One region of the Arthrobacter sp. BPSS-3 genome, then DNA from elsewhere that is predicted to be linked to it. Evidence: predicted binding sites of a transcription regulator. Region 1 holds the regulator's gene; the other holds the start of a gene.
What was found. The regulator LexA, encoded in region 1, represses DNA repair genes until DNA is damaged. The targets are predictions, from matches to a motif close to TCGAACANNTGTTCGA.

Region 1 (4,242 bases):
AATGGGCCGAGGACACGGCCACCGGCGACCGCGACGAACTGCTCCCCGGCGTGACCGACCGCGCCTGGCGGCAGGTGTCCGTCACCGCCATGGAATGCCTCGGCGCGCAGAAGTGCCCGCTGGCCGCCGAATGCTTCAGCGAACTGGCGCGCCAGGACGCGGCGGACGCAGACGTCGTGGTCACCAACCACGCCATGCTGGCCGTGAGCGCCTTCGAGGGCCTGGCCGTGCTGCCCGAATACGACGTCGTCGTGGTGGACGAGGCGCACGAACTCCAGGACCGGGTCACCGGGGCTGTCTCCGGCCAGCTCTCCGTGGCCATGGTCCACGCCGCCGCCTCGGGCGCCCGCAAGCACACCGGCATCACCGTGGACGCGCTGAACAACGCCGCCGCGAACCTTGAGCTCGCCGTTGCTGGGGTTCCCGGCGGACTGATGCCCAACGGCCTGAACAGCGAACAGCTCGACTGCGTGGACCAGCTCCGGGACGCCTGCCGTGCGGCGCTCTCCGACTCCAAGGGAGACGGCTCCACCACGGCCGACGGCGGCCGGCAGCTGGCGCGCTCCCGGCTGATGGTGATCCTGGAGCTCTGCGAACGCCTGCTCGCGGCCCGCGAGAACCGCGAGGTGGTGTGGTTCTCGCGGCAGAGCACCTTCGACCCGCAGCAGGGCTACTCGCAGCCGGACGATTCGGCGCCCGTGCTGATCAACATCGCCCCGCTCAGCGTGGCCGGGCGGCTGCGGGAGGGCCTGTTCGCGGACCACACCGTGGTGCTGACCTCGGCCACCCTCGCCATCGGCTCGGCCTTCGAACCGGCCGCGGGGGGGCTGGGCCTGGTGGGCCCCGGCGCCCCGAGCTGGACCGGCGTCGACGTCGGGTCGCCGTTCGAATACCCCAAGCAGGGCATCCTCTACGTCGCCAAGCACCTGCCCAAACCGGGCCGGGGGACCGCGCCCGAGGCCCTGGACGAGCTCGAGAAGCTGATCCGCGCCTCCGGCGGCGGCGCGCTCTGCCTCTTCTCCTCCCGGCGCGCCGCGGAGGAGGCCGCCGACGCGCTCCGGCCGCGGCTGGGCCTCAGCATCCTCTGCCAGGGCGAATCCACCATGACCGCGCTGGTCAAGCAGTTCGCGGACGAACCGGACACCTGCCTCTTCGGCACCATGTCCCTGTGGCAGGGCGTTGACGTGCCCGGCAACTCCTGCCGGCTGGTGGTGATCGACCGGATCCCGTTCCCGCGGCCGGACGATCCGCTGATGACGGCCCGCTCCCGGGCCGTGGCGCAGGCCGGGGGCAACGGCTTCATGAGCGTCTCGGCCACGCACGCGGCGATCCGGCTGGCGCAGGGCGCGGGCCGGTTGATCCGGTCGACGTCGGACCGCGGCGTGGTGGCGGTGCTGGACTCACGGCTGTCCACCGAGCGTTACGGCGGCTTCCTCCGGGCCGCGCTGCCGCCGTTCTGGGCCACGACGGACCCGGCGGTGGCCGTGGCGTCGCTGGAGCGGCTCGCGAAAGAAGCCGCGCAGGGGTCGTAGGCCCCCGGGGCAGGGACGTTTTGGCGGGGTTTGGTGGCGCTCAGGCCTCGGCGTCCGGGCGGGGTGGGGGGGCTCAGGTCCGGGCGTTCAGCGCGTTCAGCCGGTCCCTGGCCGGCGGCGTTGCCCGCGCTACAGGGAGCGGAGGACCGAGACGACCTTGCCCATGATGACGGCGTGGTCGCCCAGAATCGGTTCATACTGGGTGTTCTGCGGCAGCAGCCAGGTGTGGCCGTCGCGCTGCCGGAACGTCTTGACCGTGGCTTCGTCATCGAGGAGGGCGGCCACGATGTCGCCGTTGACGGCGTCGTTCTGCCGGCGCACCACCACCCAGTCCCCGTCGCAGATCGCGGCGTCGATCATGGAGTCACCCGCGACCTTGAGCATGAACAGCTCACCGTGGCCCACGAGCTGGCGCGGCAGGGGGAGGACGTCCTCCACCACCTGGTCGGCCAGGATCGGACCACCGGCGGCGATCCGGCCCACAAACGGGACCATAGCCGTGTCCGTGGCGCTGGCCAGTTCCGACACCGCGAGTCCGCCGACGGCCTTCAGCCCGCGGGGCTGTTCGACGCCGGAAATCGGGGTGGACCCCTCGTCCAGGGTGAGCGGCATCAGGACTTCCATGGCGCGGGGACGCTTGGGGTCCCGGCGCAGGTAGCCCAGCTTCTCAAGCTGGGAGAGCTGGTGGGTCACGCTGGAGAGGCTGGCCAGCCCCACCGTGTCCCCGATCTCGCGCATCGACGGCGGATAGCCGTTGTCCGTCACGGACCGCTGGATGGTTTCGAGGATCTTTTTCTGACGGACGGTGAGGCTCTTGGGCGCCCGGGCAGACTGGGCGCCGCGCCGGGTTGCCCTCCCGCCGGTGGCTTGTGCTGCCATGGTCGCCGTGCCTTCCGTTCGTGGTGCGGATCCGTGGCCGGCGGACCGAGAGAAGCGGCCCGATTGCTGCGAATCCTAAAAATGTCAGTGCCTGCCGTTTGACTGCTCTTGATCACCGCTGGCGGGTGTTCGACAGGTTTCAGACTGCAGGTGCGGAGTGCGGGTCCCTCGAGGGACCGGTTCCGTGCTTCAAAAATAGGTCAGCCGCCGGCGTTTTTCAAACATTTGTTCTAGCGAGTCTCGACAGAGTTCGTTCATAGGTGCTAAAAAAAGAACAGCAAGATTCGAAGATGTGTTCGAAGATTGCGAGTGGAGAACCACGGCCGGCTTCGGCTTTGTGTTCGAAGCGAATGATGGTTCAGCCGGTTGGCGGCAGGTACGAGGAGTACGCCGGGCGGCAACGACAAGTCCAGGAGGGCTCAGTTCATGTCAGCAAGAAGCGCTTTCGCCGGTTCGCAGTTTTCCGACGCCGGAAGGCCGGCACTGTATCTCGTGCCGGATACCGCCACGGCCTTCTCCGGGGCGGTAGCTCCGTTCGCGGCCCCGGCCGACGCTTACGCGACCGCCGGGAGCGCGTCAGCTGTACGCCGGGCCCACTCTTCCGCCCAGGCTCCCTTGCGGCTGACCCGGCGGGGACGCTTCGTCTTCTTCGGACTGCCCCTGATCCTGCTCGCGGCCCTGCTGCTGTCCGTGGCCGGCTTCCTGACCGCGCCGGCGAAGGCCGCCGATTCCCCGGCATCGCTGGCGACCACCCCGACGGTCACCGTGACCGTGCAGCCCGGGGAGTCCCTGTGGACCATCGCCGGCACCGTCGACCCGAAACGGGATCCGCGGGACGTGGTCGCCGAGATCGTGCAGCTGAACAATCTCGACGCCGCACCGGTCCTGCCCGGCCAGCAGCTCTTCGTTCCGACCCCCTGAGCTGAATCCCCCGGGACGGAGCGTCCGCCGACCTCGGGATGGCCATTCGCCGTCCGCGGGATGGGCCATCGTTGGTCACGGTTTCGGGCCAGACAGTCCTCTCACTTAAACTGGGAACGTGACTGACCAGCTTGAGCGACTCAACCGACTTCCCCTCCGGACCAACCTGCGGGGCCTGCGCCCCTATGGTGCTCCCCAGCTGGACGTTCCGATTCTCCTGAACGTCAACGAGAACACCCATGGTGTCCCCGCCGACGTGCGGGCAGCGATCGCGGAGGCCGTCACCGAGGCGGCCGCCGGGCTCAACCGCTATCCGGACCGGGAGTTCACCGAACTCCGCGGGGCGCTGGCCGAATACCTTGGCCACGGGCTGGATGCCACGAACATCTGGGCCGCCAATGGTTCCAATGAGGTGCTGCAGCAGATTCTCCAGGCCTTCGGCGGTCCGGGCCGCAACGCCCTCGGTTTCCCTCCCACGTACTCCATGTACCCGCTGCTCGCTGCCGGAACGGACACCGGCTACGTCGCCGGCGTCCGCGGTGAGGGCTACAGCCTGACGGCCGAGTCCGCCGCCCGGCAGGTCCGCGAGCTGCAGCCGAACATCGTCTTCCTCTGCTCGCCCAACAACCCCACCGGCACGGGCCTTGGCCTTGATGTCGTCGAAGCCGTCTACGAGGCGGGGGAGGCCAGCCAGGCCATCATCATCGTCGACGAGGCGTACCACGAGTTCGCCCACGAGGGCACCCCGAGCGCCCTGACCCTGCTGCCGGGCCGGGAACGGCTGATCGTCTCCCGCACCATGAGCAAGGCCTTCGCCCTCGCCGGTGCCAGGATCGGTTATATGGCCGCGGCGCCCGAGGTCACCGACGCGCTGCGCCTGGTGCGCCTGCCGTACCACCTCTCCGCCATC
Region 2 (4,242 bases), on a different contig from region 1:
CTCCAGGCGGCGGTCCGTGGCGAGGTAGACGGTGGACATGCCGCCCCTGGCCAGCTTGGAACGAACCAGGTACCGGTTGTCCACGAGGGTCCCGACGAGAGCATCCGAAGTGTAGTCCTGCACCATTCGATCCTACGTTCTGCACAGAAACGGGCCCGGATTGACATGCAATCCGGGCCCGTATCGTTACGCGACGGAGGGCTCAGCCCCGCGCGAAGCCGGGGTCAGCTGAACTGCTGCTGCAGCCGCTTGATGGAGGCCACGTACGCCTTGGTGTCGTCGTACATGCCGTTCTTGCTCACCGAGTACTGGCCCTGGTAGTAACCGGCGATCGCGGTGTCCAGGTCCTTGCTGGTGCGGACGAGCTGGCGGATGATGGCGACGCCGGCCGTGGCGTTGTCGTACGGGTCCAGCAGGTTCAGCTTGCGGCCCACCAGGTCCGAGGCCCACTGTCCCGAGGACGGGATGACCTGCATGGTGCCAATGGCATTGGCGGGGGAAACCGAGCGCTGGTTGAAGCTGGACTCCTGGAAGGCAAAGGCCATGGCCAGGGACGGGTCGACGCCCATCCGGCGCGCGGTGTCCGCGACGATCTGCTTCATCTGCGCGGTGCTGGGGACCGGCGAGGCGTTCAGGATCGCCTTGTTCGCGTTGGCGGAGCTGACCACGGCCTCCGGGTAGCTGAAGCCGAGGAAGGTGCTCGGGACCAGCGGCGTGACCGTGGCCGGCGGCGTGCTGGAGCTCGGGGTGACCGTGGTGGAGGAACCCGCACCCGGGATGACCAGCTTGTTGCCCGGGTAGATGATGCTGCTCATGGTCAGCCGGTTCGCCGAGAGGATGTCGGCGAGCTTCACGCCGTTCTTAGCCGCGATACCGGAGAGGGTGTCGCCGGACTTCACGGTGTAGGAGCCGGAGGCGGGGGCCGGTGCCGGCGCGGGTGCGGACGGCGCGGGGGCCGCCACCGGGGCGGGGGCCGCCGGTGCCGGGGCGGCGGGGGCGGAGCCGCCACCCACCTTGATCTGCTGGCCCGGGTAGATAATCGAGCGCATGTTCAGCCCGTTCCAGTTCAGGACATCGGAGAGCTGGACGCCGCTGCGGGCGGCGATCGCGCTGAGGGTGTCGCCGGACTTCACGGTGTAGGACTGGCCGCCGGCGGGAGCGGGGGCCGGGGCCGACGGCGCGGCGGGGGGCTGGGGGGAGGCCACGGCGTTGCCGCTGAGCTTGATCTTCTGGCCCGGGTAGATGATCGTGTTCGGCTGCATGTTGTTCAGCTTCAGGACCTGGTAGGTGTCCAGGCCGAATTTGCCGGCGATCGCGCTGACGGTATCGCCGCGGGAAATCGTGTACTCGGTCGGGGCGGGCGCCTGGGCCGGCTGGAATGCCGCCGGGATGGTGGTGGAGACGGCGGCGGCCGGGATAATCGCGGACGGCAGGGCCTGGGCGGTGAGCCCGGCGGCCTGGGCCTTCATGGCGGCGGCCAAGGTGGCCGGGATGGCGCGCGGCCGGGATTCCGCGGCGGCCGGCTGGGCGATCGCCAGCGAAGACAGGACGACGGCGGGCAGGGCCGCCGTCGTGGCCGCGATCAGCGGGAGGCCGGGCCTAGGGGTTGGCTTCGGCGCACGGGACGTCGTCATGGGAAAGATCCTCTTCTCAGCGGCGAACGCTGCAGGTCAGGCCGGTGTTACTGGTGTTACCAGTGTGACTCTAGATACCCCAGTTACAAATGTGATCTATGTGAATCTCTCATGAATTGGGAAATAGCACAAGAACTGTTTGACATTCCGTAAAACCGTTTTGTGGGTGTGTCGTGGACGGGTGCTGCGGAGCGGGGTGAATTACCGTCCGGGACGCGGCTGACTAGGCGCAATACGTCCCGACATGGCACTCTTGACGCGTGAGTAATGTAGAAAGCCTTGTAGGCGAATGGCTGCCCCTGCCCGATGTTGCCGAGCTGCTGAATGTCTCCATCACCAAGGTTCATGCGCTGCTGGACGAGCGTGCGCTGGCGGCGATCCGGGTTGGAGAGCGCCGCATCCGCTCCGTGCCCGCGGCATTTATCCAGGACGGCCACGCGGTGGAAAGCCTCAAGGGCACCATTGTGGTCCTCTCCGACGCCGGTTATTCGGATGAGGAATTGATTACCTGGCTGTTCACCACGGACGAATCCCTGCGCGGCCGTCCGATCGACGCCCTCCGGGAGGGCCGCAAGACCGAGATCCGCCGGCGCGCCCAGACAATGGCCTGGTAGCGGACCGCAGGTTTCCGGATCCACTTTCAGCGTCAACGGCGAAGGCCGTGCCCGGGGCAGTCACTCTGCCCGGGGCACGGCCTTCGCTTTTTTGTTGCCGCTTTTGTTTCCGGTGCGGCTGTCGTCGCTGTTATTGCCGCTAACGCGCGTCAGGCCGCGCGGCTGACGGCTGCCTCGGCGAGCCGGCGCAGGGCCGTCTTCGGCAGCTCGTCCAGTTCCAGCGACTCCAGCGCGTCGAAGGCTGCCTGGCCGAACTCCTCGATCAGCGTCTCGGTAGCCTGCAGGGCCCCGCACTCGACGATGATCCGGCGGATCTCCTCGACGTCGTCGTCCCCCAGGCCGGGACTGCCCAGCCGGGCGTCGATGAACCCGGACTCCTCCGGGGTGGCCATCTCCAGGGCGAAGGCCACCAGAACGGTGCGCTTGCCCTCGCGGAGGTCATCGCCCGCGGGCTTGCCGGTGGTCACCGGGTCGCCGAACACGCCCAGGACGTCGTCGCGCAGCTGGAAGGCCTCGCCGAGCGGCAGGGCGAAGGCCGAGTACCCGCGCAGCAGGGCATCGGTGGCGCCGGCCAGCGCACCGCCCAGTGCCAGCGGATGCTCAGTGGAGTACTTGGCGGACTTGAACCGGATGATGGACTGCGCCCGGCTGACGGCACCGGCCCGGTCGCGGCGCGGCCCGGCGACCTCCTCGAGGATGTCCAGGTACTGGCCCGCCATGACCTCGGCGCGCATCAGGTTGAAGATGAGCCGGGCCCGGCTGCCGGCGGCGGCGCGGTTGCCGATCTCGGTGAAGGATTCCTCGCTGAAGGACAGGCACAGGTCGCCGGTGAGGATGGCCGCGGCGTGGCCGAAGCGTTCGGGATCGAGGGCCCAGCCCTGCTCGCCGTGCAGCTCGCTGAAGCGGCGGTGCACGCTGGGGCCGCCGCGCCGGGTGTCGGAGCGGTCAATGATGTCGTCGTGGATCAGCGCCGCCGCCTGGAACAGCTCCAGCGCCGAGCCCGCGGTGATCACCTCGGTGGCCGCGGCGTCCCCGCCGGCGCCCCGCCAGCCCCAGTAGCACATCAGCGCGCGGAGCCGCTTGCCGCCGGTGACCAGGTTGGAGATGGACCCCATCAGGGGGTCGATGTCCGGCGAGATGGTTGACATGATCGCGGCCCGCCCGGTCAGGAACTCGGTGAGCTTCCCGGCCACGGCGGCGACGTAGGCGGCCTGTTCGTCCCGGAGTTGTTCGGCCAGGCTCACTTGACGGACCCGGGGGCGACGTTGGCGCCGATGGTGAAGGTGGACACCCCGGAGGCCTCGACGACGGCGAGGTTAACGGTCTCGTTGTCGCCCCGGACGAAGTCCTTGGACGCCACGGCGCCGACCTTCTCGCCCGGGACGGCCTTGAACCCCTGGCCCTCCAGCTGCTGGGTGTAATAGGCGACGACGTCGGAGGACGGCGCAGATACCTTGCCCACCAGGGCGACGGTGGCGGGGGAGCCGGTCTTGTCGAAGCTGCTGGATTCCACCTTGGCGTTCGGCATCAGCGGCAGGAGCTGCTGCGGGAAGCCGGCCACCAGGGCACCCACGGTGGCGGAGGTGCCCGGCGTGGCGGACGGGCTCGGGGAGGCGGTGACGGAGGCAGTCGCGGTGGGTGCCGGAGCGGCCGGCGAGGATGCGGCCGGCGTTCCCGCCCCGGAGGTGCAGGCCGTCAGGGCCAGCAGGGCCCCTGCCGCGGCGACTGCGGCCACGGCCCGTGTACGCTCTCCAATTACCTTCACGAAGACATTCCTCCTGGTGTTGATGCCGGATCCAGCCTCCAGTTTAGTCAGGCCCAGCGGCTAGGATTGATCCGGTGGGGCAGGAGAGCGGCAGCAGTGCCGGAACGGGCAGCGGATCATCCGGCGGAACGGCGTTGAGCGCCGAAGCGCTGCGTGAGCTGCGCGGCAGCAGCATCCTGCACGTGGACATGGATGCCTTCTTCGTCTCGGTGGAGCTCCGGACCCGGCC

Region 2: ACFVY3_RS06050 (LysM peptidoglycan-binding domain-containing protein) is a predicted target of LexA. The motif match lies at 1,762-1,777, and genes of this name have one in related genera.

The regions. Positions count from the first base shown of each region.
Region 1 covers NZ_JBIMMV010000004.1:330,551-334,792, forward strand. Annotated here, with positions in the region: gene ACFVY3_RS08995 (ATP-dependent DNA helicase) at 1-1,532, shown strand, start outside; gene lexA (transcriptional repressor LexA) at 1,662-2,411, opposite strand; gene ACFVY3_RS09005 (LysM peptidoglycan-binding domain-containing protein) at 3,027-3,332, shown strand; gene ACFVY3_RS09010 (histidinol-phosphate transaminase) at 3,451-4,242, shown strand, end outside.
Region 2 covers NZ_JBIMMV010000003.1:52,076-56,317, forward strand. Annotated here, with positions in the region: gene ACFVY3_RS06045 (PASTA domain-containing protein) at 1-126, opposite strand, end outside; gene ACFVY3_RS06050 (LysM peptidoglycan-binding domain-containing protein) at 225-1,634, opposite strand; gene ACFVY3_RS06055 (Rv2175c family DNA-binding protein) at 1,895-2,248, shown strand; gene ACFVY3_RS06060 (polyprenyl synthetase family protein) at 2,398-3,492, opposite strand; gene ACFVY3_RS06065 (hypothetical protein) at 3,489-4,013, opposite strand; gene dinB (DNA polymerase IV) at 4,148-4,242, shown strand, end outside.